Regions from separate parts of the Pseudoalteromonas qingdaonensis genome, predicted to be linked through region 3. Evidence: predicted binding sites of a transcription regulator. Region 3 holds the regulator's gene; each other region holds the start of a gene.
What was found. The regulator MetJ, encoded in region 3, represses methionine synthesis genes. The targets are predictions, from matches to a motif close to TAGACGTCTAGACGTCTA.
Positions count from the first base shown of each region.

Region 1: metE (5-methyltetrahydropteroyltriglutamate--homocysteine S-methyltransferase) is a predicted target of MetJ. The motif match lies at 4,070-4,087, and genes of this name have one in related genera.
Region 2: WCN91_RS00150 (homoserine O-succinyltransferase) is a predicted target of MetJ. The motif match lies at 6,795-6,812, and genes of this name have one in related genera.

Region 1 covers NZ_JBCGCU010000003.1:214,098-224,909, forward strand. Annotated here, with positions in the region: gene acnD (Fe/S-dependent 2-methylisocitrate dehydratase AcnD) at 1-230, shown strand, start outside; gene prpF (2-methylaconitate cis-trans isomerase PrpF) at 287-1,459, shown strand; gene WCN91_RS04680 (hypothetical protein) at 1,607-1,981, opposite strand; gene WCN91_RS04685 (Nif3-like dinuclear metal center hexameric protein) at 2,144-2,896, shown strand; gene WCN91_RS04690 (LysR substrate-binding domain-containing protein) at 3,107-3,997, opposite strand; gene metE (5-methyltetrahydropteroyltriglutamate--homocysteine S-methyltransferase) at 4,299-6,572, shown strand; gene pyrC (dihydroorotase) at 6,693-7,736, shown strand; gene WCN91_RS04705 (isopenicillin N synthase family dioxygenase) at 7,967-8,806, shown strand; gene WCN91_RS04710 (DUF3307 domain-containing protein) at 8,873-9,634, opposite strand; gene WCN91_RS04715 (hypothetical protein) at 9,627-10,250, opposite strand; gene WCN91_RS04720 (transposase) at 10,505-10,812, shown strand, end outside.
Region 2 covers NZ_JBCGCU010000001.1:32,952-43,763, reverse strand. Annotated here, with positions in the region: gene nqrF (NADH:ubiquinone reductase (Na(+)-transporting) subunit F) at 1-411, shown strand, start outside; gene WCN91_RS00185 (FAD:protein FMN transferase) at 501-1,526, shown strand; gene nqrM ((Na+)-NQR maturation NqrM) at 1,604-1,816, shown strand; gene WCN91_RS00175 (glutathionylspermidine synthase family protein) at 1,894-3,051, opposite strand; gene WCN91_RS00170 (DUF1190 domain-containing protein) at 3,052-3,639, opposite strand; gene WCN91_RS00165 (DUF350 domain-containing protein) at 3,999-4,418, opposite strand; gene WCN91_RS00160 (PilZ domain-containing protein) at 4,429-4,797, opposite strand; gene ettA (energy-dependent translational throttle protein EttA) at 4,910-6,583, opposite strand; gene WCN91_RS00150 (homoserine O-succinyltransferase) at 6,876-7,823, shown strand; gene WCN91_RS00145 (homocysteine S-methyltransferase family protein) at 7,813-8,868, shown strand; gene metH (methionine synthase) at 8,882-10,812, shown strand, end outside.
Region 3 covers NZ_JBCGCU010000014.1:67,202-78,013, reverse strand. Annotated here, with positions in the region: gene metL (bifunctional aspartate kinase/homoserine dehydrogenase II) at 1-1,685, opposite strand, end outside; gene metB (cystathionine gamma-synthase) at 1,701-2,861, opposite strand; gene metJ (met regulon transcriptional regulator MetJ) at 3,039-3,359, shown strand; gene WCN91_RS12345 (malic enzyme-like NAD(P)-binding protein) at 3,417-4,664, opposite strand; gene rpmE (50S ribosomal protein L31) at 5,198-5,413, opposite strand; gene priA (primosomal protein N') at 5,607-7,862, shown strand; gene WCN91_RS12330 (SPOR domain-containing protein) at 7,882-8,415, shown strand; gene hslV (ATP-dependent protease subunit HslV) at 8,519-9,037, shown strand; gene hslU (ATP-dependent protease ATPase subunit HslU) at 9,051-10,379, shown strand; gene WCN91_RS12315 (gamma-butyrobetaine hydroxylase family protein) at 10,417-10,791, shown strand.

The sequences.
Region 1 (10,812 bases), on a different contig from region 3:
AAGCGGGTGAAAACCGTAAGACCTTTAACCTTGATGGCAGCGAAACTTACACTGTGTTAGGTGAGCCTGCACCGGGTGCGGATATGCAAGTGCAGATCACCCGCGCCAATGGTGAGCAGCTGACTATTACCACTAAATGTCGCCTTGATACCCAAGAGGAATTGTCTATCTACAGTGCAGGCGGTGTGTTACAGCGCTTTGCTCAGGACTTCCTTGAAGGCTCAGTATAAATTGTAAAAGGTGGGCTCCCATTAGTCATGGGCGCTCACTTTTTTTGAGGTTAATAATGACACAACAGCTAAAAATACCAGCAACCTATATGCGCGGCGGCACCAGTAAAGGGGTGTTCTTTGCGCTGCATGACTTGCCGGAGTCAGCACAACAGCCGGGCGCCTATCGCGATGCCTTGCTTTTGCGCGTTATCGGCAGCCCGGATCCCTACGGCAAGCATACCGATGGCATGGGCGGGGCGACATCCAGTACCAGTAAAACGGTGATCTTATCGAAAAGCGATAAAGCGGATCATGATGTTGATTACCTGTTTGGCCAGGTCGCTATCGACAAGCCCTTTATTGATTGGAGTGGCAACTGTGGCAACCTAACCGCCGCGGTGGGTGCCTTTGCCATTAATAACGACTTGGTGGATGCGTCACGCATTTGTGAAAATGGCATAACCCAAGTGCGTATCTGGCAGGCCAATATTCATAAAACCATCATTGCTCATGTGCCTATGCGCGATGGCATGGTACAAGAGCTGGGTGACTTTGAACTCGATGGCGTGACCTTTCCCGCTGCCGAGGTGAAGGTCGATTTCCTATCGCCTGTCGGTGATGGTGCAGTACTGCCAACGGGTAACCTGGTTGATACTCTTGTGGTGCCGGGCGAGGGCGAGCTACAGGCAAGTTTTATCAATGCCGGTATCCCTACTATTTTCGTGAATGCCAGCGAGCTGGGTTACACAGGAGCCGAGTTGCAGGACGATATCAATAATGATGAGCAGGCCCTAGCACGCTTTGAACGTATTCGTGCTTATGGTGCGGTGCAAATGGGGCTGATCAGCGATATTGAAGAGGCGAAAACGCGCCAGCATACGCCAAAAATCGCCATGGTGGCACCAGCAAGCAGCTATGTGGCATCCAGTGGTAAGCGCATTGATGCGGCAGATATAGATGTACAGGTTCGCGCTTTGTCCATGGGCAAGCTGCACCATGCCATGATGGGTACGGCCGCCGTTGCTATAGCGACAGCTGCTGCTATCGAAGGCACCTTGGTGAACCTGGCTGCAGGTGGTGTGGCACGCCAGTCGCTGACCTTTGGTCATCCTTCGGGCACGCTGCAAGTGGGTGCAGCGGTAAATATGCTTGATGGTCAGGCTGATGTGCACAGTGTTAGTATGAGCCGTAGTGCCCGACGTTTAATGGAAGGCTGGGTACGTGTGCCAGAGCCTGAATTAGACTAAACAAAGCACAAGACATAAAAAAAGCCGTTAATAGCGGCTTTCTTCATTAAATCAGAAGTTAAATTATACCAATTCTGTTAAGTATGTGATCACAGTGAGCATGATATCTAGCCCGCTAGAATGATTAGCTATTTAAGTGAATTGGTATTACACAACACCGCGCGGTAGGCGACAGTCGTGGTCTTTCTCTGCAAGCTCTTTAATCCAAAATTCTTCGGCAGTGAAACCATCTTTGTTTTCACTCACAACAGTAAAGGCAGCTTTTTTCTCAGTTGCTTTTGCCGCAGGAGCCGCTTTTTTGCTTGCTTTAGCAGGAGCCTTTTCTTCTGTTTTAGCGACTGTTTCTGTTTTACCAGCAGTAAGCTCTTCAGTAAGTTCAGCTACCTCAGCAAGGCGCATGTTTTTGCCGCCGTCTATGCTGTACCAGCCAGGTTTGGTGGTGATTTCTGGCTTTTTGCCATTCGCAGCTTCGTACGCAGCTTCAAAAGCAGCTAACACTTCTGTTTTGTCTAGTTTACTCATCAAAAGATCCTAGTCGTTAACGCAGGTTAATTTTATTATAAGTGTATATTTATACCCATTTGTCCTGTAATTTTCAATTTTTTGTGGCGAAATAGCTAATTTCCTTTATTTTTTTTGCCAATGACGGGAAAATTTAGGCCTAAATTAGGTCATGAGGTGATTATGAAACGCAACGAGCTACTCGCTATTTTGAATGCCAAGCTGGCACCGGAGCAAATTAAAGACTTTTGTCCCAATGGTCTGCAGGTTGAAGGCACAGAGCAAATTAAAAAAATCGTCACCGGAGTGACCGCCAGTCAGGCCCTGGTTGATAAGGCTATTGAGCTGCAAGCCGATGCCCTGGTTGTGCACCATGGTTACTTTTGGAAGGGTGAGTCGCAAGTGATCAGTGGCATGAAAAAACGCCGTCTAAAAGCGCTGCTGGCGGCAGATATTAACCTGTTCGCCTACCACTTACCCCTGGATGTGCACCCTGAACTAGGTAATAACGCTCAGCTTGCTAGATTACTGGGCATTGAAATTCAAGGCGGCATGGAGTCGGGCGCAACCAGCGTGCCGGTGTGGGGTAAGCTCAGCGAGCCTGTCAGTGGCGATGAATTTGCCAAGCGCATTGAAGCCGTTTTAGGGCGCACGCCCCTTAGCTCTGTGGTGCGCTCGGATGTGATTGAAACCATAGGCCTGTGTACCGGCGGTGGGCAGGGTTATATCGACCTGGCGGCGGCGCAAGGTTTGGATGCCTATCTGACTGGCGAGGCCTCAGAGCAAACCATTCACAGTTCCACCGAGCAGGGCATAGATTTCTTTGCCGCCGGGCACCACGCTACCGAGCGCTATGGTGCTAAGGCGTTGGGGGAATTCTTAGCGGATGAATTCGGCTTGGATGTGACCTTTATTGACATCGACAATCCGGTATAAAGATTATACTAATTCACTTAAATAGCTAATCACCCTTGCGGGCTAAATATCGTGCTCACTGTGTTGAAATTTTTCGATGTAAAATAACTACATAAGAAAAATTCCGCCTTGTTATCACATCATTTATCCAGCGCTATCTCTGATCACATACTTAACAGAATTGGTATTAAAAGGAGCCAGGGGCTCCTTTTTTACTGTTGTTGCACTGGCTTATTTGCGGCTGTTATTTTGCTTACAGGTATTGAGGAAGTGGCGGTAAACCGGGTTATCCTTCATTTCTTTTTTCATCGCCAAATACATGGGGCGGTTTAAACCCAGGGCGCCCAGAGGTATCGACTTTATCAAGCCTTGCGCCTCATAAGGCGTCACCAGCCAATCCGGCAGGGCGGCCACGCCCATACCCGCACTCACCAATTGGAAAATCAACAAACCCTGATCCACGGTTTTTAAGGTGCCATCAAAACGGGCATTTTGGATAAAGTGTTTGAAGATATCCTGGCGCTCCCGTGGGATGGGGTAGGAGATGATGGTTTCATCTTTTAAATCCAAGGCGGTCACATACGCCTTATTAGCCAAGGGGTGATCTGGTGCCACGATCAGCTTAAGTTTAAAATCAAACAAATGAGCAAATTCCAAGCGATCCGGCTCACGAATGTCCGAGGTTAGGACTAGATCTAAATCCCCATCAAGTAGTTCGGGAATGGCGTCATAGCTAAAGCCGCGCTCATAATCCACATGTATATCTGGCCAGAAGTTATTGAATTCTTTAATGGTCGGCAATAACCAGTGAAAACAAGCGTGGCATTCCACACTTAGGCGCAGTTGCGAAATAGGCTGATTTAAACTTTCTTTAAGGCGGCATTTGGTGGCTTCGACCTTAGGTAACACATCCTGCGCCAGCTCCAGCAGCAGCATGCCTTGAGGGGTAAAGCGTACCGGATGGGTTTTACGCTCAAACAGCTGACAATCGAGCTTGTTTTCCAAGTCTTTGATTTGGTGGGATAAAGCAGATTGGGTTAGAAATAATTCTCGGGCGGTATTCACTAAAGAACCGGTTTCTTTCAAGGTGGCTATGGTTTTAAGGTGTTTAATTTCAATCATCTTTAGTAAATCTCATAAAAGCCAGTCACATATCTCATAATGATTGCGACTAAACCGCGCTTGATAAATGTATGAAAGTCTAGACGGCTAAAAAATTATCACTTTTATACTGAGTTGGCTATTAAAAGATAAAATTCATTGTGAAAAATGTCTATTTTCTCTTTTCTTTAATTTTGTCAGCGGCGAATCAAGGCGCTGATATGAATTTAATTCATTAACAATGTGAATAAGCTTCGTTTGTGTCCCCAAGATCTGAGATGTAACGTTTAGCCATCTAAACAGCTAAATGGATATTTACATCATGGCACTTATACATAACTTAGGTTTTCCCCGTATCGGCAAACGCCGCGAATTAAAATTTGCTATCGAGGCCTATTGGGCCGGCGATATTACCCAGGAAGAGCTGCGCCAGCGCGGTGCGCAAATCCGCCAGGAAAATTGGGCAATGCAAAGCGAAGCAGGCATAGAGCTTGTGCCTGTGGGCGATTTTGCCTGGTACGATCAGGTGTTATCTACTTCTATGCTGGTAGGAGCCATTCCGGCTCGCCACCAAAGCGACAGCAGCAATGCCCTGGACACCCTGTTCCGTATCGGCCGTGGTCGTGCGCCAACGGGCTGCGCCTGCGCCGCCAGTGAGATGACTAAATGGTTTAATACCAACTACCACTATATTGTGCCTGAGCTAAGTGCTGAGCAGCAGTTTGCCCTGAGCTTTAACGAACTTTTTGAGCAAGTAGAAGAAGCGCAGAATTTAGGGCATAAGGTTAAGCCCGTGTTGGTTGGTCCGGTGACTTATTTGTATCTGGCCAAGTGCGCTGGGGAAGAGTTCGACAAGCTGAGCCTGTTAGAGCATCTATTGCCTGTGTATCAACAGGTGTTGGCCAAATTGGCGGCACAAGGAGTGGAGTGGGTGCAAATCGATGAACCTATTTTGGCCTTGGAGCTGGATACGCACTACCGCAGCGCTTTAACTCAAAGTTTTGCGGCACTAGCCGACCAAGGCGTGAAGTTGTTGCTGGCCACCTATTTTGATGAGGTGAGCAGCTACTTAAAAGATATCAGCGAGTATGCCCTTGATGGTGCGCATTTCGACCTGGTGGCTACACCGCAGAATATCGAAGCGCTGAATGCGGCGCTTGGCCAAGAGCGAGTGTTATCTCTTGGGGTGATCAACGGCCGTAATATTTGGCGTGCCGACCTCAGTGCCATCTATGAGCAGGTGCAAGAAATTGCTGCCCAGCGTGGTGATTCACTGTGGCTGGCGCCATCTTGCTCTTTATTGCATACCCCGGTGGACTTGGAGCAAGAGCAACTACTGGACGGTGAATTGAAAAGCTGGTTGGCCTTTGCCAAGCAAAAAGGCGAAGAGCTTAATTTGCTAAAAGTGGCTCTGGAGCGCAGTAATACGCAAGATATCGACGCTTATAGTGCACCGGTGAAAAACCGCCGTACTTCAAGCCGAGTAAACAATGCGCAAGTGCAGCAGCGTGTGGCAAAACTAAGTTCCGATCACGGTCAACGTCACAGCGAGTTTGCGCTGCGTGCTGAAACACAAAAAGTGGCCCTGCAATTGCCACTGTTGCCGACCACTACTATTGGCTCCTTCCCGCAGACATCGGATATTCGTAAAGCCCGTCGCGACTTTAAGGCTGGGGAGTTAAGTGCCGAGGCTTATGAGCAACAGATGCAGGAACAAATTCAATATGCGGTGCGTGAGCAAGAAGCACTGGATATAGATGTATTGGTGCATGGTGAGGCGGAGCGTAACGACATGGTCGAATACTTCGGTGAATTGCTAGATGGTTTTGCCTTTAGCCAGTTCGGTTGGGTGCAAAGTTATGGCACCCGCTGTGTGAAGCCGCCTTTGATCTGGGGTGATGTGTCTCGCGCCGCGCCTATGACATTACAATGGACCCAGTATGCCCAGTCGCTCACCGACAAGCATATGAAGGGCATGCTTACGGGTCCTGTGACCATTTTATTCTGGTCCTTTGTGCGCGATGATTTGGATAAGCCGACTATCGCCAATCAAATCGCTCTGGCACTGCGTGATGAGGTGGTGGATCTGCAAGATGGCGGCATTAAGGTAATTCAAATCGATGAGCCAGCGTTTCGCGAGGGTATGCCACTTAAAGCCAGCCAGTGGCAGAGTTACCTTGATTGGGCGGCCTATGCCTTCCGTGTATCGGCCAGTGGCGTTGATGACAGCACGCAAATTCACACTCATATGTGTTATAGCGAATTTAACGACATTATTGGCGCCATTGCCGCCATGGATGCGGATGTGATCACCATAGAAACATCGCGATCTAATATGGAATTGCTTGATGCCTTTGAGCACTTCGATTACCCCAATGATATTGGCCCTGGGGTGTATGATATCCATACTCCGAATGTGCCCGAGGTTACGTGGATCAAGGACTTGATCCACAAGGCGGCAGCGAAAGTTCCGGTTGAGCGTCTGTGGGTGAACCCGGATTGCGGCTTGAAAACCCGCGCCTGGCCGGAAACCCGTGAGGCCCTGCAAAACATGGTCATTGCCACCAAGGAGCTACGCCAAGAGCTAAGCGCTTAGCAAAAAGAGTGACACAAGAGCGGACGTTATAAATGTCCGCTCTTTTTTAAGCCTTTCTCACCCTTTACTTTCACAGCCTTCCCTCATAAGATCACACAAAATTTCTAGTGGATAAGCGCAATGACACATACCCCGCAACGTATTACCCTTACTCGTCCTGATGACTGGCACATTCACCTTCGTGATGGCGAGCAACTAAAAGACACGGTAAGAGACGCCAGCCGCTATATTGGCCGCGCCATCATCATGCCTAACCTGGTACCGCCGGCAACCTGTACCGATACGGCGCTAGCTTATCGTGATCGCATTATGGCTGCGGGGCCAAAGGCGCATTTTGAACCCCTGATGGTGCTGTATCTAACGGATAACACCACGCCTGAGGAAATTCGCAAAGCCAAGGGATCGGGTAAAATCGTTGCTGCCAAGCTGTATCCAGCCGGCGCGACCACTAACTCAGACTCAGGTGTGACCGATATTGAAAATATCTACCCTGTGCTTGAAGCCATGCAGGAAGTGGGCATGCTGTTGTTGGTTCACGGTGAGGTGACCGACTCAAGTATCGATATCTTCGACCGTGAAAAGGTCTTTATCGACACCAAATTGAAAAAGGTAGTGCAGGACTTCCCTGAGCTTAAAGTGGTGTTAGAGCACATCACTACCAAGGATGCGGTTGAGTTTGTAAGCTCGGCATCGGCCAATGTGGCGGCGACCATTACCGCGCATCACCTGCTTTATAACCGCAATCATATGCTTGCCGGTGGCATTCGTCCGCATTATTACTGCCTGCCTATTCTTAAGCGTAATACCCATCAGGAAGCCCTGATTGAAGCTGCCACCAGTGGTAACAGCAAGTTCTTTCTAGGTACCGACTCGGCGCCACACCTTAAGGACAAAAAAGAAGCGGCTTGTGGTTGTGCTGGTGCATACACGGCGCACGCGCCACTTGAGCTATATGCTGAAGCCTTTGAGCAGGCCGGTGCCCTGGACAAGCTTGAAGCCTTTGCTAGCCACTTTGGTCCGGATTTCTACGGCATTGCCCGCAATACGGATACAGTGACCCTGGTACGTGAGCCGTGGCAAGTGCCGCAAAGCTACCCACTGGGAGAAGACAAGGTCATTCCTATTTGTGCCGGTGAAATGCTGAATTGGCAGGTTAAGGACTAGGCTCTAGATCACTCTTAGAAAAAGCCCGATTTGTTATCGGGCTTTTTTATGCCTGTAAGGATAAGCCGCCAAGATGGATGACGGGGTGTTGATCTGCCGCAAGCAAGTTGCAGAGCCCTGCCTTTAGCGGACAATTGTCCTTATGTTCTAAAGTGGCTTTGACTAAGCTCTGGCGCTAAAATTAAGCACAGTCAGTGCTTTTCGCGCTATAACAAACAGGTGAAATAACCATGCACTTACCTACAGTGGACTATCAATCGCCGAACGCGCCAGCCGAATTTGTCGAATCGCTTCGCAATACCGGTTTTGGGGTGTTAACTAACCATCCGATCCCACAATCGCTGGTGGAGTCAATTTATCAGGATTGGCAGGCTTTTTTTAACTCAGAGCAAAAGCATGAGTTTCTTTTTGATAAACAAACTCAGGACGGTTATTTCCCACCCGAGATAAGTGAAGTGGCCAAAGGCTGCAAGGTTAAAGACATCAAAGAATACTACCATGTCTACCCTAAAGGCCGAGTACCTGAACAACTGGAAGAGAAAATTCGTGAGTATTATCGCTTGGCCAATGAGTTTGCCAGCGAATTACTAAGCTGGGTGCAGGCCCATGCGCCGGCGGATGTACAGGCTAAGTTCACCATTGACCTTAAAGACATGATCAAAAATTCGGAGCAAACCTTGCTGCGTATTTTGCACTATCCACCGATGACGGGCGAGGAAGAGCCGGGCGCTATTCGTGCCGCCGCTCATGGTGATATCAACCTGCTGACCGTGCTGCCTGCTGCGAACGAGCCAGGTTTACAGGTGCAAAACAAAGAGGGTGGCTGGCTGGATGTTCCAAGCGACTTTGGTAACCTGATCATCAATATCGGCGATATGCTGCAAGAGGCATCCGGTGGTTACTTCCCATCGACCATTCACAGAGTAATTAACCCAACGGGTAAGGCTTCGACCAAGTCACGTATCTCGTTACCCCTGTTTTTGCACCCGCGCCCAGATGTGGTGCTCTCTGAGCGTTATACCGCCGACAGCTATTTGCAGGAACGCTTGCGCGAACTCGGCGTAAAATAACGTTCATAGAGTAATTACAAAAAAGCCCGTTAAAAACGGGCTTTTTTGTTTTGGCATTTTTAATGCTTAGCTTATCAGCAAGGCACGGGCCGCCAGGCCGATACCGAGCGTGATCACCACGCTGAGTAGAGTCCCCAACATTACATACTCGGTGAGCTGCTTATCCTTGGCATTGGTTAAATCGCCAAAGCGAAAGACCGACTTGGCGGCAAGCACAAACCCCACTCCAGCTAATTCATCGATTAGGATAAAGGTCAGCATAAGCAGGCGCTCTAACAGGCCAATACTGTGCCCGGCTTGTGGCAACGTTGTTCTCTTATCACCGGCGATGCTGGCAGGCAGGTGCCAGCGCTCAAGCAGCATACGAATGGCCACAGAGCTGGGGTTAAGCACTAATAAATAGGCGAGCAGCAGCACATAAGTATTACTGTGCATCAGCTGAGCGTTAAACCACAGGCCGAGTGTATCGGCATCCGTTAAATAGCAGCTTAGCGCTACAAGAATAAGAATATGCGCGCCTTGGTCGATAATAAAGGGCACAAAGCCACGGTTGCTGTAGGATTTGGCGACATCAATCAACCAGTGGCTGGTCATAATAAGCGCGGTGGCCGCCAGTATAGGGAGCCAATCACCGAGGCCGTAATAACACTCCCAGGCCCACAATAAGGCACCGCTCAGCACGCCGTGCACTAGTGTATGCAACATCAACTTAGGGGATTTAAAATGGCGTTTATTACGCTGGTGAACCCAGCTTAAGGGCTGCAAGAAAAAGTCGGCGACCACATGGGCCAACAACAGCCCCAGTAACAGGGCGATTTGCTCATTCATGTGTGCACTCCTTGGCGGCGACCGCGAGAAATTCATCGAGCAAATGATACTGCCCGGCATTGAGCAATTTGGTGGCATTGGCTCGTGAGCTGCCCATTTGAGCAGCGATGGCGGCATGATCTTGATGTTCCAGCCAGTGATACCAATACAGGGCCTGGGCCTGCTTTTGGCTGGTGTGCGTGAGTAGGTGATCCACAAAGCGGATGTTTAAGGCAAAGCTGGCGCTCAAGGGCCTTTGATAGAGGCTTAGGCTCAGGCGCTTGTTTTTAATCGTATCCAGTCCCTTGCCGGAGAGTAATAGGGCGGCGCCGGTGGCGGTTTTTACATCCTGGCGATAGTTATCAATGGGCCCTATAGCTTCGCTAATACGGGCATCAAGGGCATGGCTTCGCAAATAAAGGCGCAACATCAGGCTCGCCTGTAAAGGTACAGGGGCCTTGCCAAGAATGCATTGAAACGCATCGCCGCGGTAAATATTGAAGTGCCCATCAAAGCGCTCGCACAGGGCGCGCAAGCCTTGCTCCAGGGTATAAAGCAGAACGTCGTATTGTGCGCCCGCCTGCTCGCTGGAGCCGACAATATCGCCGCTCAGTACAGTGTAATTGGCTGTGGACATAGATCTCCGTGCAGTTCGGTTACTTGGCTAAAAGTAACTAAAAATAGTTACATCTTTATTTGTAACTAAATATAGTTACCCCCCCTTAATAGTACAAGAAAAACTAACTAAGACACCCACTTTAAGATTTCACACTTCCGGACCCAACAATAACGAACAATAACTAAGCAATAACTCAGACACCCATTCCAATATTTCACACTTCAAGATCCTTTAGCTACACTTTGAAGGTGCTACTCAAGGAGGAGTGGGTCATGGCAACGCCTCGTAAAAACCAAATCAGTCTGGTTGATACCCCCTATTATCACTGTATTTCTCGTTGTGTTCGGCGTGCTTTTTTATGTGGTATAGATGCACTGACCGGCCGCTCTTATGAACATCGCCGCGATTGGGTTGAAAGTAAACTGCTGCAGCTGGCCTGTGTTTTCTGTATAGATGTCTGTGCCTATGCAGTAATGAGCAATCATACTCATGTGGTACTACATGTAGATAAGAGTAAATCCCAGGACCTAACTGATAAGGCGATTCTGCTACGGTGGCATAAACTATTTAAAGGCACTGC
Region 2 (10,812 bases), on a different contig from region 3:
GATGCAGAAATGGTATTCGTAGGTGGTGGTGCAGGTATGGCACCTATGCGTTCGCACATTTTCGACCAGCTTAAGCGTCTTAACTCTAAGCGTAAGATGAGCTTCTGGTACGGTGCACGTTCTAAGCGCGAAATGTTCTATGTAGAAGATTTCGATGGCCTAGCTGCTGAAAACGATAACTTCGTATGGCACGTAGCTCTTTCAGATCCTCAACCAGAGGACAACTGGGAAGGTTACACTGGCTTTATCCACAACGTATTGTATGACAACTATCTGAAGGACCACGACGCGCCTGAAGATTGTGAGTTCTACATGTGTGGACCACCTATGATGAACGCGGCCGTTATCAACATGCTTAAAGATTTAGGTGTTGAAGACGAGAACATCCTACTGGATGACTTCGGCGGCTAATTTAGCGATGTATAATCGTTAACATTATATATAAGGGCTTCCTAGCTAAGGTTAGGAAGCCTTTTCTTTTTCTCACGCGAGTATTACAGATGAAACCTATTCTTCGTATTGCGACCTTGATGTTTTTCGCCCTTAGTTTACTGAGTGGTTGTGATAAAGCTGGTGAGCCCGAGCAGCAAGAGTTACTGCTCCATGGTAAAACCATGGGCACCACTTATAACATCAAGCTCTATGCCCCAGGCGAGCATTTGGCGACCCTGAACCTGCATGGTGATATAGAGCAGGCCTTAAAAGCCGTAAACCAGTCCATGTCGACCTATATTCACGACTCGGAAATAAACCAGTTTAACCGCTTAAGCGCGGGTGAGGTGATGGCCATCAGCGCGGACTTTCGCACCGTGACGGCGGAGTCTATCCGTTTGGGTTTCTCTACCAAGACCCTGGATGTGACCATGGGGCCGCTGATTGACCTTTGGGGCTTTGGCCCGGATAAGCGTCCAACGCAGCGACCTACGCAGGCTGAGCTTGATGCCATGATAGCCAATATCGGCGTTGATAAGCTGACCCTAAACGAGCAGGGTTTGGCCAAGTCGGTAGATGGTCTGGAGCTGAGCTTTTCAGCCACAGCTAAAGGCTTTGGTATCGACAAGGTGGCAGATTTACTTGAGCGCCAAGGCATAGCCAACTATATGGTTGAGATTGGCGGTGAGATGCGTATTGCTGGGCACAAACCGGGGAATAAGGCGTGGGTGATTGCCATTGAGCAACCGGATGCACCAAAGGGCGAGCGTAAAATCCATCGCACCATAGAGCCGGGCTCTATGGGTGTGGCTACCTCAGGCGATTACCGTATTTTCTACGAAATGGACGGTGAGGTGTACACCCACCTGATCAACCCGCAAACTGGTATGCCGATTAAGCATGACCTGGTGTCGGTGACCGTGTTGCACCCAAGCGCCATGACTGCCGACGGTCTGGCTACAGCGCTGACGGTAATGGGCACTGAGCGCGCTAAAGCCTATGCCGAGGCCAATAACTTACCCGTGTATTTGATCAGCAAAACACCGGACGGTTTAAAAACCTATTCAAGTCCGGCGTTTAAGCCATATTTGTAGTCAGGTTAAAGCGGGCGTATAATAGCGCCCGTGGCTTGAGACAAGCCGTTGATTGTCATTTTTAAGGGGCACAGACAATGCAGCTATTTCTTCTTACCTTTGGTCTGCTTTTGATTATTATCGCGGCGATGGCGGTAGGTGTTATCGTTCAACGCAAATCAATGGCCAGCAGCTGTGGTGGCCTGGGCTCTGTAGGCATAGAAAAAGCCTGTGACTGCGACGACCCGTGCGATAAGCGTAAAAAGCGCATGGCTAAAGAGCAGGCCTGGAAAGAGAATCAGATTCTGTAACCAGAGTTAGAAAAACCGCTTAAGTAAGCGGTTTTTTTGTGTCCTATGTTTATCTGAAAATGTTTAGCCCGAAATGTTTAGCCCAAAATAATATGAGGCACAAAGCGCGAAGTGTCCTTGGTAATGGGGCCATTATCCTCGCGAATAGTTAAACCACAGCTTTTATGACCTACCACCCAGGAGCCGATCAGGGTATGGTTGCCAGCAAACACGGGCAGGGGCGCTAAGGCCTGAGTAATAAAGCCTTCACCGCCGTAGCTGCCGCCTTGATGAATGCGGCCCTTGCTGGGGTGTACCCAGGTAATATTTTCCCCTTCACGACTAAAGAGTGGTTTGCTGACATACCCTTGTTCAAGCCCGTCACCTTCTTCACCGGCAAAATAGCTGGGCAGTAAATTGGGATGCCCGGGGAACATTTGCCAAAGCAGAGGCAAAATTGCCTTATTCGAGAGCACAGCCTTCCACGGCGGCTCAACAAACAGGGTGTCCGTGCTTAACAGCTGCGGCGCGAACTCATCTAAAAACAGCTCTTCCCAGGGGTAAAGTTTAAATAATTGGGAGATTGGTGTGTCATCAAGGTCGGTAAGCTGGCCCTTGGCATCTATGCCTATGTCCTCAATGGCCATTCTTATGGTCGGCATCCCCCCCTGATAAGCACAGTCTTGCAAATAGGCGACCGTGCCCTTGTCCTCGATTGAGTCGCGGCTGTGCACAAGGTGAATGGCATCCTGGCTGCTGAAGTGGTTAAAACGGTTGATCAGCGCTTCTTGAATGCTGTTGAATTGGTCCGCACGCCTTGGCAGTACGCCTCTGTCTACCTGTTGCTCCAGCCACAGCCATTGGAAAAAACCGGCCTCATAGATGGAGGTAGGGGTGTCGGCATTGTATTCCAGCAGTTTAGCCGGGCCTGTGCCCTGATAACTAAAATCCATGCGGCCATACAAGCTGGGCTCTTTATTATGCCAACTGGTGGCGATAAAGTCCCAAAAGCGCTCGGGCAGGGCAAATTTCTTGAGCCAGTATTCGTCCCGAACCACCTTATCAACCAATTCCAGGCACATCTGCTCCAGCTCGTTGGTCGGGTCTTCCAGGTCGTTTTCAATCTGCTTCAGGGTAAATTGATAATAGGCGCTCTCGTCCCAGTATTTTTCACCATCGATATTGCAGAACTCGAAGCCGAAGTAATCGGCCTGAGTGGCCAAGTCTGACCGCTCAGTGATGGGGTGGCGAAACATCTAACCACCAAAGCTGCTGCGAGATGCGGCGCGACGACCAAAACCACCGCGTGAACTGGTCACGGTTTTAGGCTTGCTTGAGTAGTGGATTTGCGATTTCTTCACCATGGTGGTGCCGCGGTTATTCACCGAGCCGATATAGCCATTGTTGGCATTGCGGAAACTGAAAAAGTCATCGCGGGAGCGATACAGAGGCTTGGCGCCCGAGTAGTAGTTACCGCCCAGATAGGCGTATTTTTTACGTTTTTTCTTTTTCATCAGGTCGAGGCCTTCATCGACCGCCTCGGCCACCGCGGCTATCATAAAGCCGGCCATAATGGGGCGCCAAATACTGCCTTCCTGTTCGCATTGGTCAAAACCAAAGTCGTTTTCGCATAGCCCTTCGTTGACATATTTAGGCGCTTCAACGGCATGGTTGGCCAGAGCTTCCTGGTACTGTGCCTGACACACTTCCTGCTCGACACCAAAGCTCATACAGTCTTCGGCATCATTAAAAAGCAAGGCTGGCTCTTCCGAGTCGCCACAGCCGCTAAGCCCTGCTGTGGCGCCCAGCATCAGGGTCAGTTTTAATTTACTCGTCCTTTTCATAATCACCGCTCCTTAGGGTCTGTTGACCTTTGTTGTTCGTTTCTGCAGCAGTTTGTAGTGTATTTATACAAGGCGGCACATGTGTGGTGTAGTTATTCTACATGAACATGTAACAACACAGTAGAAATGCGCTACAAACGCTGCCCTACGGGTTCATCTAAACGCATCCTGCTCTGTGTTACTCGCTATGAACATAGGCGAGCAAGACCGAAGCAATGCTTCGCAGCTTAGCGAGGTGAGCGCATGGATGCGCGATGTAACCAAGCTTCATGGATGAATTTGACCACATAAATTAGTGATTATATTCATCAGAATGCGTTTAGATTGAACATAAAGTAAACCGCAAAGATAAACAGACCCTAGTAGGTAATACAAGCGGCGTTAAGAATTCCGGTCGCAAGCGATGCAATACCTAAAAAGGCTCCGGCGCTCATATGGCCGTTGGCAATTTTTTCAGACAATTTAGGCATATACAGGCGTACTAAGAAGAAGGTAATAAGCTGCATAACACCGGCAATGACACCCCAGATGGCGAAGTCAATAATGGATACCGAGTTCACCGCGGCACTGGCAACCGGCAGGGTAAAGCCAATAAAGGCACCGCTGAAGGCGGTTGCGGCAGCGGCATTGTTTTCCTTCATCAAAGTCCACTCACAGTGGGGGGTGACTAGGGTGTATAAAAACAAAAATGCCAAAACTAAAAGATAGCCAAGGCCAAAATACATCAAAAAGGGAATAAACCCTTGCATGGATTCCATGATCATAATTGCTGCTCTCACTGAGTCTATTTTATTGTTGTTCCACCGAGGCCAGCTGTACCAGCTCTCGGTGCAATAGCTTATCATCCCCGACATTAAGTTCAATAAGGCGTTTTAAATGCGTGGCGCTATCTAAGTCTATGAGTGTACAGCGTAAACCTATATGCTGCTGTTCGATATGGGCGACTTCGGTGTGCATATGAATGTCGATATCTGTGTCGGCTAGGGTAAAGCTCAATTGCAGTTCTGCCCCTAGGCTAGGGTGAAAGTTCTCTGGGTGGCTGATCAGGGCACCTTTAAGTGAGAGGTCGAGTAACTGGCAGGGGGAGAGGCTTTGATGGTCGGTGACTAGGGCGGGGCGATGAAACAGCACCCGAGTAAAGTGGCGACGTTCGTGCATAAGCATTCCTAAAAAGCAGGGTATTGAGTCAGTGTAGCTGGCGACGGGTAATTTTGTCTATGGGCAGGGCGCACAAAAAAGCCCCATTGCTGGGGCTTTTGCATTTGATTAATTAACCAATTTTCTTATATTTAATACGCTTAGGTTGCGCGGCATCGGCGCCCAGCGTTTTCTTCAACCAGGCTTCGTACTCAGTGTAGTTGCCATCGAAGAAGTTGATCTGACCTTCGTCACGGTAATCCAGGATATGGGTGGCGATACGGTCAAGGAACCAACGGTCGTGCGAGATAACCATAACACAGCCCGGGAATTCTAAAATCGCATTCTCCAGGGCGCGCAGAGTTTCTACGTCCAGGTCGTTGGTAGGCTCATCCAGAAGCAATACGTTGCCGCCGGCCTTAAGCAGTTTGGCAAGGTGTAAACGGTTGCGCTCACCACCTGACAGGTCTTTTACAAACTTCTGCTGGTCATTGCCTTTGAAGTTAAAACGACCCACATAGGCACGGCTTGGGAACTCGAAGTTACCTACTTTTAGCACGTCCTGGCCGTCGGCGATTTCTTGGAATACGGTCTTGGTTTCGTCCATATTGCCACGGAACTGATCCACGGTCGCCAGCTCCACGGTTTCACCAATAGTGATTTCACCGCTATCCGGCTGCTCTTCACCGCTCAGCATTTTGAACAGGGTTGATTTACCGGCACCGTTAGCACCGATAATGCCAACGATAGCACCCTTAGGCACGGTGAAGTCCAGGTTGTCGATCAACTGGCGATCGCCAAAGCTCTTGTTCAGACCTTTAACTTCGATTACCTGATCGCCCAAGCGTGGACCCGGTGGAATAAACAGCTCGTTGGTTTCGTTACGCTTTTGGTAATCGCTTTGCTGTAGCTCGGCAAACTGGGCCATACGCGCCTTAGACTTGGCCTGACGACCTTTAGGGTTTGAACGCACCCACTCAAGCTCTTGAGCGATCGATTTCTGGCGTGCTTTTTCCGCTTTTTGCTCTTGCTGCAAACGGGCATCTTTTTGCTCTAGCCATGACGAGTAGTTGCCTTCCCATGGAATACCTTCACCACGGTCAAGTTCCAAGATCCAACCGGCAACGTTATCAAGGAAGTAACGGTCGTGGGTTACCGCCACTACTGTGCCTTCATAATCGTGCAGGAAGCGCTCCAACCAGGCTACAGATTCTGCATCCAGGTGGTTGGTTGGTTCGTCGAGAATAAGCATGTCTGGCTTTTCAAGTAGTAAACGACAAATCGCCACACGGCGACGCTCACCACCGGAAAGGTGTTCAACTTTTGCATCCCATGCAGGTAGACGAAGGGCATCGGCGGCACGCTCTAGGGCGTTATCCAGGTTATGACCGTCATGCGCCTGGATAATGGCTTCAAGTTCGCCTTGCTCTTTGGCCAGGGCATCAAAGTCCGCATCTTCCATGGCGTATTCGTTGTACACTTCATCAAGGCGAGTCAGGGCGTTTTTAACTTCGCTTACCGCTTCTTCAACCACTTCACGCACGGTTTTGCTTTCATCAAGTACCGGCTCCTGCGGCAGATAACCAATTTTTACGCCCGGCTGAGGGTGAGCCTCACCTTCAAAATCTTTATCAACGCCGGCCATGATACGCAACAGGCTAGATTTACCCGAGCCGTTTAGACCAAGTACACCAATTTTTGCGCCAGGGAAAAAGTGCAGAGAAATGTCTTTTAGGATGGTGCGCTTAGGCGGCACAACCTTAGACACTCGACTCATCGAGAAAATAAACTTATCAGGTAAAACCATGAAAGGAACCTTTGCAATATGACTAAAATTATCAGGGGCTATTGTAGAGTCTCTAGTGTTATAGCGTCAACGAAAGGCCGTGTTTTGAAGGCACTAATTCCTGCTCTTGTAGTTACTTTGCATATTCGCCTAACGCGGTTTTCAAGCTGAGGTCTATGCTCTTACAGGAGAGGCCTGTTATAAGGGTGTTTGTCTTGCGGTCAAATTATTATAGACGTCTAAACATCTAGCGGTTGATATTTCCGGCGCGACGGTCATAATAGCCCTTCTAGTATTTGCATTGGAGTTCACTATGCCTATTACGGTTCAGGATGCGTTGCCGGCGATTTCGCAATTGCGCCAAGAAAATGTCTTTGTGATGCCGAAAAGTCGTGCCAGCACGCAGGAGATCAGGCCCATGCGTTTGGCCATATTGAACCTGATGCCGAATAAGGTGGAAACAGAAGTGCAGTTTATTCGCCTGCTGGCCAATACGCCTTTGCAGGTTAATGTGGACTTACTGCGTCTTGATACCCATAGGTCCAGCGCCAACTCCGAGCAGCATTTGGACATGTTTTATCGCTATTTCAGCGATGTAAAAGACACTAACTATGATGCGGTGATCATCACAGGCGCGCCGCTGGCTCATCTTGAATACGTAGAGGTAGGCTATTGGCAGGAATTACAGGAGTTCTTCGAGTGGGCCGAGCACCATGTCACCTCCACCTTGTTTAGCTGTTGGGCGGCTCACGCCGGTTTGTACCATCACTACGGCCTAAAACGTGAACTCCAGGCCAACAAACTATGCGGTGTATTTGAGCACCAGTGTTATTTCGACCACGGCGCGCTCACCCGCGGTTTTGACGACCGTTTCTTGGTGCCACACTCGCGCTATGGTCATATAGATATCAATAAAATTGCTGCGCACGATGAATTGGTAGTGCTTGCCGGCTCAGAGGAAGTGGGTGCCTACTTACTTAAAAACCAAAGCGGCTCGCAGGTGTACCTGACCGGGCACCCGGAATACGACGCCGATACTTTGCAAAAAGAGTATCAACGCGATGTCGATAAGGGTCTGGATGTGGCTAAACCAAAAAACTATTTTCCCGAGGATAACCCAGCCTTAAAACCGTCGAAAACCTGGCAAAGCCATGCCTTCTTGTTATTTTCCAATTGGCTAAACTACTACGTGTATCAAACCACGCCCTATGATATTAATCTGGTGAGCCAGGATGTAAGGACAGATAATTATGCCGAATAAACGTCAAGCCCTCGAAGCGGCGCTAAAGCAGCGTATTTTAATTCTCGATGGCGCCATGGGCACCATGATCCAAAAACATAAGTTTGAGGAAAACGACTATCGCGGCGAGCGCTTTAAAGACTGGCATGTATTGGTGAAGGGCAACAACGACCTGTTAAGCCTGACGCAACCCGAGGTGATCGCGCAAATCCATCGCGAATACCTTGAGGCCGGTGCGGATATTATTGAAACCAACACCTTTAACGCCACCACTATTTCCATGGAAGACTACGAGATGGCAAGCCTTAGCCGTGAGATTAATCTCGAGTCGGCGCGCTTGGCGCGCAAGGTGGCCGATGAATTCAGTGCCCGGGAGCCAAATAAACCGCGCTATGTGGCCGGTGTGCTTGGGCCCACATCCAAGACCTGCTCTATCTCGCCGGATGTAAACGACCCGGGTTATCGTAATATCACCTTCGATAAACTGGTTGAGGCCTATATCGAGTCGACCCTGGCCTTGATGGAAGGCGGCGCCGACCTGATCTTGATCGAAACCATTTTTGATACCCTTAATGCCAAGGCCGCTGCCTTTGCGGTGGAAGAAGCCTTTGAGCAAGCCGGCACCAGTTTGCCTGTGATGATCTCCGGCACCATTACCGATGCCTCGGGCCGCACCCTGTCGGGGCAAACCACAGAGGCTTTCTATAACTCCATTCGCCATATTAAGCCGCTTTCTATCGGCCTTAACTGCGCCTTAGGCCCGGATCTGCTGCGCCAGTACGTGGAAGAGCTATCCACTGTCTGCGAAACCTTTACCTCGGTGCACCCCAATGCCGGTTTGCCCAACGAGTTCGGCGAGTACGACCTGGAAGCCGAAGAAATGGCTCAGGAGATCATCGACTGGGGCGAGCAGGGCTTTATCAATATTGTCGGCGGTTGCTGTGGTACCACGCCGGAGCATATTAAAGCCTTTAGCGACGGCTTAAAGAACACCGCACCACGAGCGCTCCCCGAGCTGCCGGTGCGCATGCGCCTCAGTGGCCTTGAAGCCTGTAACTTGAATTAAGGGGCTATCAACTATGACCAATACAGCCATTTTTACCAATGTCGGTGAGCGTACCAATGTCACCGGCTCGGCGCGTTTTAAGCGCCTGATCATGGAAGAAGACTATGAAACCGCCCTGGATGTGGCCCGCGAACAAGTAGAAAGCGGCGCCCAGGTGATCGATATCAACATGGACGAAGCCATGTTGGACTCCAAGGCGGCGATGGTGAAGTTTCTGAACCTTATCGCCTCGGAGCCGGATATCTCCAAGGTGCCGATCATGGTCGACTCCTCCAAGTGGGAGGTGATTGAAGCAGGTCTTAAGTGTATTCAGGGTAAGGCGATTGTGAACTCCATTTCCCTTAAAGAAGGGGAAGAGCCGTTCCGTCACCAGGCAAAAATCCTTAAACGCTTTGGCGCCGCCGTGGTGGTCATGGCCTTTGATGAAACCGGCCAGGCGGAAACCGCCGATCGTAAGTTTGCAATCTGTGAGCGCTCCTACCGCATTTTGGTAGACGAGCTCGGCTTCCCGCCGGAAGACATTATTTTCGACCCCAATATTTTCGCCGTGGCCACGGGCATCGAAGAGCACGATAATTACGCCGTTGAATTTATAGAGGGCACCCGCCGCATTAAAGAAAACTTGCCGTACTGTAAGGTGTCCGGCGGGGTGTCGAATGTGTCTTTCTCGTTCCGTGGTAATAACCCGGTGCGCGAAGCCATTCACTCGGTGTTCCTGTATCACGCCATTCAAGCGGGTATGGACATGGGCATAGTCAACGCCGGCCAGCTGGCGGTGTATGACGATATTCCCGAAGAGCTACGCAATGCGGTTGAGGATGTCATTCTCAATAAAGACCCGGGCGCGGGCGAGCGCCTGGTTGAGCTGGCACCTAAATACTCGGGTATGGCTCAAGCCGAAAAGGTGGAAGACCTCCAGTGGCGCTCATGGCCGGTGGAAAAACGCCTGGAGCACGCCTTGGTGAAGGGCATCACAGACTATATTGAAGAAGACACCGAGGCCTGTCGCCAGCAGTTTGCCAAGCCCATAGAGGTGATCGAAGGGCCGCTGATGGATGGCATGAATGTGGTCGGCGACCTTTTTGGTGCCGGTAAAATGTTCCTGCCTCAGGTGGTGAAGTCGGCGCGGGTTATGAAGCGCGCCGTGGCCTATCTCGACCCCTATATTGAAGCCGAAAAGGAAGAAGGGCAGACCAACGGTAAAATCATTATGGCCACGGTAAAGGGCGATGTGCACGACATAGGCAAAAACATCGTCGGCGTGGTACTGCAATGTAATAACTATGAGGTGATAGACCTGGGCGTGATGGTGCCGGCGGAGAAAATTCTGCAAACCGCCATCGATGAAAACGCCGATATTATCGGTTTATCCGGCCTTATTACCCCATCCCTTGATGAGATGGTGCATGTGGCCAAGGAAATGACCCGTCGCGGCTTTGAGATACCACTGCTGATTGGCGGCGCTACCACCTCCAAGGCGCACACCGCGGTGAAAATTGAGCCCCAATACGACAAGGGCGTGATCTATGTAAATAACGCCAGCCGCGCCGTGGGCGTGGCCTCCAGCCTGTTGAGTAAAACCGCCAAAACGGAGTTCTTGGCGAAAACCAAGGCTGAGTATGAAAAAGTGCGTGAGCAACAGGCGCGTAAAAAGCCGCGCTCCAAGCCCATAGGTTTACAGCAGGCACGGGCCAACCATGCCAAGCTGGATTGGCAAAACTATGTGCCACCGGTTCCCAGTAAGCTGGGCGTGCAGGAGTTCCACGATGTGGCCATAGACACCTTGCGCCATTATATCGACTGGACGCCGTTTTTTATGACCTGGTCGCTGGCGGGCAAGTATCCGCGCATTCTTAATGATGAAGTGGTGGGCGAGCAGGCCCAGTCGCTGTTTGCCGATGCCAATGCCATGCTCGATAAGTTTGCCCGTGAGCGCAGCATTCA
Region 3 (10,812 bases):
AAATTACGCTGAGCCAGCTCCTGCTTCAAACTCTGATACCAGACAAGGGGAGCGGTACCGGCATATTTATTGGCGCTGATCAGGTGACAATCGGCCTTAGCAAATTGCGGATAAAGCTGGCTAAAGGCCTCGCTGGCGGTGATATCAATCACTACCTTATGTTCATAATCAAGCTGCGCCAGGCGCGATAATAGTTCATCATGGGTATAGGGCTGAGCGTTTTGCTCCCAGGCCGTTTGCCATTGCTCGGTGTCGATACCGCAAGGGTCGAAAAGCAGGGTTTCACTGCGCACTAAGGCTACCACTTTAACATCAATATGCTGACGTAAACGCGCCAATTGCTGGGCAAATTGCGCCACAAATACCTCACCAACATTACCCAAACCAGCCACTACCACGGCCAACTGCCGCTGCGCACCAAGCAAACGCTGATGCAAATAACCCAGGCTATCGGCACCGATTTCTTCATCGGTTAACTGTAGGCTGTAACCTTCACCCAAATAGCTAAAGCGGCCATTTAAATTAAGCTCACTCAACCCCTGCTTTACCTGCTGCTGGCATTTTTCCAGCTCTCGCTGCGGTGCAACCAGGGCAAAACCATTAACATTGGACTCCAGCAATTGAGCACGCTCACCAAAGTGATGTAACAATTCGCCACTGTGCTGCTGCGGTACCACCAGATGCCACACACCTTTGACATCACAGGCGATCAGGCTGGTTTGCAGTTGACGGCGCAGTTGTTCCAGCTCCCCCTGCTCTAATTGATGAACCTTGATAACATCTTGCTGCGCCAAGGTGGTAATAAAATGCTTATGCTTACACCCCCCCTCGCGCACCACTTCGGTCCCCAGGGCATCGCTATCATAAGAGCTGCGTACCGCCAGTTTGATATTGGTGCCATGCAGCGGAGATAAGGTCTTGGCATGTAAAACCGGGTTACCCAGAGCCGCCAACAATTGCGCCTGAGCACGGCAGATTTTATGGTACTTCTGCGCGCTTGCGACCTTTCTCGGGTCAGTGCTAAACACCCCTTGAGTATCCGTCCAGATACAGACCTCATCGACATCCATATAACGGGCAAATAAAGTGGCACTGTAATCGCTGCCATTGCGCCCTAAGGTCACAGTCTGGCCCTGTTGATCGGCGGCAATAAAACCGGTGATCACATTAATCTTATCGGCGCCGATTAGGCGCTGACATTGCTGCTCATTCACACGGTGCAACAGCTGCCCTTGCGGAGCGCAAAGTAGCTGACGTGCGTCTAACGCCTGCGCCTCTACGCCAAGTTGCTGCAAATAGGCAGACAACAAACGCGCCGACCAAAGCTCACCATGAGCCAGCAGCGCTGCTTCTTGCAAGTTTCCTTGCTCAAATGCTTGCCAAACTTGCGTTAATTCTTGTTCCAGTTGAATTAACACCTGGGCTTTGCGCTTGCCACTTAACAGCTCCTGGATCAGCTCCTGCTGGTGATTGCGCAACAGGCTTATCACGTCCATACCGCTATGCAGATCTTGCTGCTCGAATGTCTGCCACAGCTTAACCAGGGTGTCCGTAGTTTTACCGGCGGCAGACACCACCACTAGGTCACCGGCCTGACTATGAGCGAGAACAATATTAGCAACTGCATGATAACGAGCCGCACTGCTTAGGCTAGAGCCGCCAAATTTATGTACTACCTTGGCCATTTTATCTGCTCCCGCCTAACTCTGATGAAGTTGTGCAAAAGCACGTTCAAGGTCGGCGATTAAATCTTCTTGATCTTCAATGCCCACAGAAATACGAATAAGGGTATCACCCACGCCCGCCGCTAAGCGTGCTTCCTTATCCATGCCCGCATGGGTCATGGTCGCCGGATGACAAATTAGGCTTTCAACACCCCCCAGGGACTCGGCCAAAGTAAATTGCTGCACTGAGGTGAGGAACTTGGCGCTGTCTTTTAACTCGCCCTTGATATCAAAGCTCACCATGCCACCAAAACCACTTTGCTGTGCCTTGGCCAACTCATGCTGTGGGTGACTTGCCAAGCCAGGATAGTAAACCTTTTCTACCCCAGGGTGCTGCTCTAGGTATTCGGCGATAGCCTGGGCGTTTTCCTCATGCTGACGCAGACGCACTTTCAGAGTACGTAACCCACGCAGAATCAGGTAACTGTCAAAAGGCGCACCGGTAATACCAATATTATTGGCCCACCAGGCCAGCTCCTCGCCCAGCTCAGGAGTTTTACAGATCACAGCGCCACCGACCACATCTGAGTGGCCGTTGATGTATTTGGTTGTTGAGTGCACCACAACATCGCAGCCCTGGGCCAATGGGTTTTGCAGCGCCGGTGATAAGAAGGTGTTATCCGCCGCCACCAAGGCTCCCACTTGAGCCGCGGCCGCGCATACGGACTTAATATCAGTCAGGCGCAATATTGGGTTACTCGGGGTTTCAATCCATACCAGCTTAGGTTTGGCATCAATAAGCTGCTGATAACACTCGGCAGTGGTGAAATCCACCACCTTCACCTGCAATAAACCGCGCTTGGCCAAGGAGGTAAATAATCGGTAGCTGCCGCCATAACAATCGTGGGGGATCACTAAGGTATCAGCGGGCGTAAGTAACTGAGTTACCAGGTGCACTGCCGCCATACCGGTGGCGGTAATAATACCGCGGGCACCACCCTCAAGCTCGGCCAAAGCCTCAGCGAGAATATCGCGATTAGGATTACCGCTGCGGCCATAGTCGTACTGACGCTTGGTATCAAAGTCGGCAAAAGAATAAGTGGTGGATAAATAAATTGGGGGCACAACCGCGCCATGATGTTGATCGGCTTCAATGCCGTGGCGCACCGCTATGGTTTGTTTATTTAACTTAGGCATAGTGCCTCCAATTGCAATTAGATGTTTAGACGTCCAAAAGGTTAAAATATCCAAATATAGATGTCAAAACATTTATACGTCTAAATAGCTATATGAGGAATATTTGACTATCCTTTCCAACACGATAGAATTTCGCCCTTATTGATGCCTAAGTGACCAAAGAACAAGACGCAAATTATGGCCAAGTGGAATGGTGAATATATTCACCCTTATGCGGAACACGGTAAAAAAGCCCAACAGGTAAAAAAAATTACCGTTTCAATCCCGCTCAACGTTTTAAAAGTATTAACAGATGAACGCACTCGACGCCAGGTGAATAACCTGCGTCATGCCACCAACAGTGAATTACTCTGTGAAGCATTTTTACATGCTTTTACCGGGCAACCGCTGCCGGATGATGAAGACTTACGTAAGGATAATCCGGAGAAGGTGCCGCAAGAAGTGCGCAAGATCATGGCGGAAATGGGTTTAGAGATCCCAGAGATCGGTGATGATTGATTTTCCAAACACATAAAAAAAGCCCCAAGCAAAACTTGGGGCTTTTTTATTGGCGACTTACTTATCGCCCATATAATTCTCTGGCAGCTCGATTTGCGCTACACCAGTTGCCACTGCGGCTTCGGCTACCGCCTTAGCAACGCGAGGCAATAAACGCGGATCCATTGGCTTAGGAATAATGTACTGCGGGCCAAACTCCAGCTCGGTCACACCCGATGCAGTCAATACCTCTTGTGGTACCGGCTCTTTGGCTATGCTACGAATAGCTTCTACCGCGGCAATCTTCATTTCATCATTAATAGCCGTGGCACGCACATCCAGGGCGCCGCGGAAGATAAACGGGAAGCACAATACGTTATTTACCTGGTTCGGGTAATCAGAGCGGCCAGTTGCCATGATCAAGTCCTGACGGGCAGCATATGCCACTTCTGGCTTAATTTCAGGATCTGGGTTTGAGCAGGCAAATACCACAGGCTTGTCGGCCATCAGCTTTAACTCGTCCGCAGAGAGTAGATCTGGACCAGATACACCCACGAATACATCGGCATCAGCGATCACATCTTGCAGGGTGCGTTTATCCGTGTTGTTTGCGAACATTTGCTTATATTCATTCAGGTCGTCACGACGAGTGTGGATCACACCTTTACGGTCAAGCATATAGATGTGCTCGCGCTGGGCGCCACATTTAATCAATAGCTCCATACAGGCCACAGCCGCTGCACCAGCACCTAAACAAACGATCAAGGCATCGTTAATATCTTTACCCTGAATCTCAAGCGCATTAAGCATTCCCGCCGCGGTTACAATGGCGGTACCATGTTGGTCATCGTGGAATACAGGTATATTACAACGCTCGATCAGTGCTTTTTCAATTTCAAAACACTCAGGAGCCTTGATATCTTCAAGGTTAATACCACCAAAGGTATCGGCAATATTTTCAACCGTGTTGATAAAGTCTTCCGTGGTGCGGTGCTTAACTTCGATATCGATTGAATCAAGGCCGGCGAAGCGCTTGAACAATAAAGCCTTACCTTCCATTACAGGTTTTGATGCCAACGGACCTAAATTACCCAAGCCTAAAATTGCCGTACCGTTAGAAATAACCGCAACCATATTGCCCTTGGCCGTATACTTATAGGCATTTTTGGCATCGGCGGCAATTTCACGTACCGGCTCAGCCACACCTGGGCTGTAAGCCAAAGCTAGGTCATTAACCGTTTCCGCGCTTTTAGTCAGCTCAACGCTGATTTTGCCTGGAACTGGATAAGCGTGGTAATCGAGAGCTTGTTGACGAAAGTCTGACATGAAAAAGTATCCTGCTAGAAATGTTGGTGAGAGTTCAGGTATCAGGCAACAATACTGCTTTTCCGGCTATATTCCAAGTAATATCAGGTCTATCCTGTTACGCGAAATTAAGCGGTTTTAGCATCATTATCCCGGTTAATTATTTTAATTTCCCCCAGCATGAGCGATATTCCCATACCTTTTTGGGGTCAAAAAAAGCAATAAAAGCTGCATTAATCATAACTAAAGATATAAAGAATGCAATTATTATAACAATAGTGAATAAAAACAGAAAAAGCGAAACACTTTAACTAAACCCCGCTTAATATCCGCATGTTCATGACTTTTAACTGCACTATCCCTGCTTTTCATTAATACCTTTATAAAGAGTAAAAATAAAATGGCTTATATCAATACCGAGAATGAATCACAGCAATTGTGTTGGCTATGTGATCAGGTGTAGCGCCGGATAAATGATGTGCTAACAAGCTGCCGTAAAAAGTAAGAGGCACAAAAAAAGCACCCTAGGGTGCTTTTTTCTAATAAGCAATGAATTACTTCTTGCTGCTAAGCGCACCGAAACGCTTATTGAAGCGGTCAACACGACCACCTGTGTCAAGAATCTTCTGCTTACCAGTGTAGAAAGGGTGACACTCTGAACATACGTCAAGGTGAATGTCTTTACACAAAGTTGAACGAGTTTCGAACTTGTTGCCACAAGAGCACGTTGCATTGATTGCTTCGTACTTAGGGTGGATACCTTCTTTCATGGGGATTACCTCTAAATAGGCCGTATCGCTCTCCAAACCCGAAGTTCGGCACCATACGCGTTAGTTTCAATGTGCCAAGACTAATAATATTTGCTCAGCACCCTTAAGGCCGCGTATTTTATTGAACTCCCGTTTAATGTTCAAGCATTAATTGCCGCTATTCACCTTGCCATGAATTTAGTACATTAGCAGCATGTCTGATGCTGTGAGTTCACCCTTGTCGTCTTTACCAAGCGCCCAACAAAACACCCTATTGCCAACCCAGGAAGAATGCTATGTGGAAGTGGCAATCAAGGTGCCCCTGCACCGCAGTTTTGACTACCTGGTAAGCGACCCTAAGCTGGCGGCAAACCTTGAACCCGGTATGCGGGTTGCAGTGCCCTTTGCTAACCGCCAGGTGACCGCCCTGGTATTGGCTCGCAAGACCAGTACCGAATTACCCAAGGACAAGGTCAAAGCAGTGCTTAAGGTGCTTGATAGCGCCCCTATTATCGACGCTACTCATTTACAACTGCTGAAATTCACAGCCCGCTATTATCACTACCCCCTGGGTGAGACTATTTTTACCGCTCTTCCCAAGGCACTGCGCCAGGGCGACGACATAGATAAAACCAGCATTAACTATATTCAGCTGACCGAAAAGGGCCGCGCCTTACCCACCCTAAGAGCGAAGAAACAACAGTCGCTCATGTCGCAGTTAGCGCAATCAGGTAAATCGCCAGTAACCGAGGTAAAAGCCCTGGGCTTTACCAAGGCCACTATCGATGCCCTAGTTAGTAAAGAGCTGGCCGAGATCAGCATCGAATTTTCCAGTCATTGGCGTGATAATGACATAAAGGTAGCAAGCAAACCGCGACTGAACACCGAGCAGGCGGTGGCCTGCAGTGCCATCAATCAAAGCTCAGGCTTTACCAGTTTTTTACTCGAGGGCGTCACCGGCAGCGGAAAAACCGAAGTCTACCTGCAATGCTTAGAAGAAGTGATAAAGCAGGGAAAACAAGCGCTGGTATTGGTGCCAGAAATCGGCCTGACACCGCAAACGGTTAACCGTTTTCGCCGCCGCTTCCCCGACACCCCGATTATGCTCTGGCACTCGGCACTGACCGACAACGAGCGCCTGCAAACCTGGCGCTTTTGCCAAAAAGGCAGCTGTGCCATAGTCATAGGTACCCGCTCGGCCATTTTTATGCCGTTTTTATCCTTGGGCATGATCATAGTGGATGAGGAGCACGACGCCTCATTCAAACAACAAGACAGCCTGCGCTACCATGCCCGCGACCTGAGCGCCTATCGCGCCCAACAACATAATATTCCGCTGGTTTTAGGCAGTGCCACACCGGCGTTGGAAACCCTGCACAGGGCAATTGAGGGCAAATACCACTTGCTGTCATTAACCCAGCGCGCCCAAACCAGCAGTGATAACCACTTTGAGCTTATCGATATCAAGGGCCAGTATCTACAGGCGGGTTTAAGCCATGCCAGCCTCGCCTATATGCAAAAAGAGCTGGGCCGCCAAAAGCAGGTCATGGTGTTTCTTAACCGCCGCGGCTTTTCACCTTCGCTTATCTGTCACGAATGTGGCTGGCTTAGCGACTGCCCCCGTTGCAGCACCAGCGCCACCTATCATAAATCCATGCGCCGACTGGTCTGCCACCACTGTGGCGAACAAACGGCGCCACCGATGCAATGCCCGGACTGCGGCAGCACACAGATCCACCCGGTAGGCCTGGGCACGGAGCAACTGGAAGAAGCCTTAACGAGCCAGTTCCCTAACATTGCTATCAGCCGCATAGACAGGGATTCAACCCGCAAAAAAGGCAGTTTGGAAGAAGAGCTCGAACGCATCAACCAAGGCGGTGCCCGTATTTTAGTGGGCACGCAAATGCTCGCCAAGGGTCACCATTTTGCCGATGTCAGCCTGGTGATTATTCTCGATGTTGATGCCGGGCTGCATTCATGCGATTTTCGCGCCACCGAACATCTGGCTCAGCTGCTTACCCAGGTAGCCGGACGTGCGGGTCGAAGCGGTGAGCCGGGCACAGTCTTGTTGCAAACTCACTTTCCCGAACATCCGCTGTTGCAGGATCTGGTTAATAACGGTTATCAGCATTTTGCCCGTTACGCCCTGCAGGAAAGACAGGAAACTGAGCTGCCACCCTATAGCCATTTGGCCTTATTGCGCGCCGAAGCCCACGATTTATCGCTAGTTCTCCGCTTTTTAACGGATTTAGTTCCCGCAACCCGCATCCCTAAGATACAATTATTGGGACCGATCCCCGCCCCCTTGGAGCGCGTTGCTGGTAAATTTAGATACCAGCTGCATATCCAAGGTGCCGATCGAGGCGCGTTACACGCCTTTGTGGCGCAACTTATCGATTACCTAGGTTCGCATAAGCTGGCACAAAAGGTGCGCTGGAATTTAGATATAGACCCTATAGATATGATGTAAAGAGAATCAACACACAGGTATGGCTCAACACGACTACATAAATCGCAAAAGACCCCAGCGCGGCGCCCAGAAAAAAGCACCGCCGAAAAAGAAGCTGCCAATTTTGCTCATTATCGCCGCCATTATTTTATTGGCGGGCTTTGGTTATGGACTGTGGTATATCAAGAATAATGCCGACCCAGAAGCCGTTGAGCAGGTAAAGCAAGCGCCCAAGCAAGAGCCGAAGACTGTTATAAACAAGCCGGAAACACCTGAGTTTATCAACGAGATAAAGCAGGCCGAAATAGAGGTTGAGGTCAAAGAAGTTGAGCAAAAAGGCCCTTACGTTATGCAGTGCGGTTCATTTAGAACTTATGCTCAGGCGGAAACCTTAAAAGCGAAAATTGCCTTCACCGGCCTGGTCGCAGAAATCCGTCATACCGAAGGCACTAATGGTGTTTGGTATAAGGTACGCCTTGGCCCATACCCCACCAAGCGCGGGGCCGAGAGTGATAAAAACAAACTAAAACGCCAAGCCAAAATCATGGGCTGCGGCATCTGGCTGTGGCAGTAATACCAATCCGCGGGGATTTTTCCTTGAAATCCCCGTGCCTCGCCCATACTTCCTCGCTATTAGACTCAGCAAAGCCCAGTTTGATTAAGGGCAAAGGATTCACATGACTACGATAGTTTCTGTACGCCGTGACGGCAAAGTCGTTATTGGTGGCGACGGCCAGGTATCCCTTGGCAACACGGTAATGAAGGGTAACGCCCGCAAGGTACGCCGTTTATTTAACGGCAAGGTGATCGCCGGTTTTGCTGGCGGCACAGCCGACGCCTTCACCCTGTTTGAGCGTTTTGAAGCCAAGCTGGAGATGTATCAGGGCAACCTGACCAAGGCGGCGGTGGAAATGGCCAAAGACTGGCGCAGCGACCGAGCTCTCAGACGCCTTGAAGCCTTATTGGCAGTGGCCGATGAAACCGCCTCACTGATCATTACCGGTAATGGCGATGTGGTACAACCTGAGCACGACCTGATCGCCATCGGCAGCGGCGGCAACTTTGCCCAATCTGCTGCCATTGCACTGTTAGAGAATACCGAGCTATCAGCACGAGAAATCGTTGAAAAGAGCCTTAAGATAGCCGGTGATATTTGCGTATTCACTAACAACTTCCAAACCATTGAAGAATTGTAATTAAGGAGCAGCCATGTCTGCCATGACTCCCAGAGAAATCGTCCATGAACTTGATCAGCACATTATTGGTCAATCTAATGCCAAAAAGGCCGTCGCTATCGCCCTTAGAAACCGCTGGCGTCGCATGCAGCTTGATGAAAGCCTGCGCCAGGAAGTGACCCCGAAAAACATCCTTATGATAGGCCCAACCGGTGTGGGTAAAACAGAAATTGCCCGCCGTTTGGCCAAACTTGCCAATGCACCTTTCTTAAAGGTTGAAGCCACTAAATTCACCGAAGTGGGCTATGTTGGTAAGGAAGTTGAGACCATTATCCGCGATTTGGTCGAAATCGCCTTTAAAATGGTTCGCGACCAACAGGCTAAGAAGCACAGCTTCCGCGCCGAAGAAGCCGCCGAAGAGCGCATTCTTGATACCCTGTTACCACCGGCAAAAGACAGCTGGGGTGAAGCGCAGCCAAGCGAAAATAACTCAACGCGTCAGGCATTCCGTAAAAAGTTGCGCGAAGGCCAGCTGGATGACAAAGAAATTGAGATCGACCTTGCCGAGCAAGGTGCCAATGTTGAAATCATGGCGCCTCCAGGCATGGAAGAGATGACTAATCAGCTACAGAGCATGTTCCAAAACATGTCTGGTGGCAAAACCAAAAAGCGTAAACTGAAGATCAAGGAAGCCTTTAAGCTCCTGGTTGAAGAAGAAGCAGCAAAACTGGTTAACCTTGAAGATGTGAAAGAGCTGGCCATAGATGCAGTTGAGCAAAACGGCATCGTCTTCCTGGACGAAATCGACAAGATCTGTAAACGTGGCGAAAGCAGTGGCCCGGATGTAAGCCGCGAAGGCGTACAGCGCGACCTGCTGCCTCTTATTGAAGGCTCTACTGTGAGCACAAAGTATGGCATGGTAAAAACCGATCATATCCTGTTTATTGCATCCGGTGCATTCCAGATGGCCAGACCGTCGGATCTGATCCCTGAGCTGCAAGGTCGTCTACCGATCCGTGTCGAGCTTGATGCGTTAAGTGCTAACGACTTTAAACGTATTCTGACCGAGCCTCATGCGTCATTAACGGAGCAGCAAATCGCCCTGTTAAACACCGAAGAGGTGAGAGTCGAATTTACCGAAGATGCCATTGAAAGCATTGCTCAGGCCGCATGGCAGGTTAATGAGAAGACCGAAAACATCGGTGCCCGTCGTCTACACACCGTGATGGAGCGCCTGATGGAAGAAATCTCCTTCGAGGCCAGTGATAAAGCCGGTACAACCCTAATCGTGAATGGCGATTACGTTAACCAGCATTTGGGTAACCTGGTTCAAGATGAAGACTTAAGTCGCTTTATTCTATAATTGAAGAGCCTTCGGGCTCTTTTTTATTGGAGCAAAGATGCTAGTTAGTAAATTACATTATCATCGCCGTACCAATGTGCTGGATATCCACTTTGATAATGGCGAGCAGGTAAGTCTAAGCGCCGAGTTTTTGCGCGTGCACTCACCCTCTGCTGAGGTGCAAGGGCATCATCAGGGACCGCCAAAGCTGGTAACCAATAAAAAGGCAGTGGCTATTAATGAAATTGAGGCCATTGGCCACTACGCGGTACGCCTGCAATTTGATGATGGCCATCAAAGCGGGCTCTACAGCTTTGGCTACCTTGCCGAGCTTTGCAGCCAAGCCGAGCAGCTGTGGCAAACCTACCTTGAGCGCTTAAAAGCGGCCAATGCCCAGCGCGATGCCAGTATCGCTATTCGCGTTACTCCCTAAGTGAAAGACGCGATAAACAAG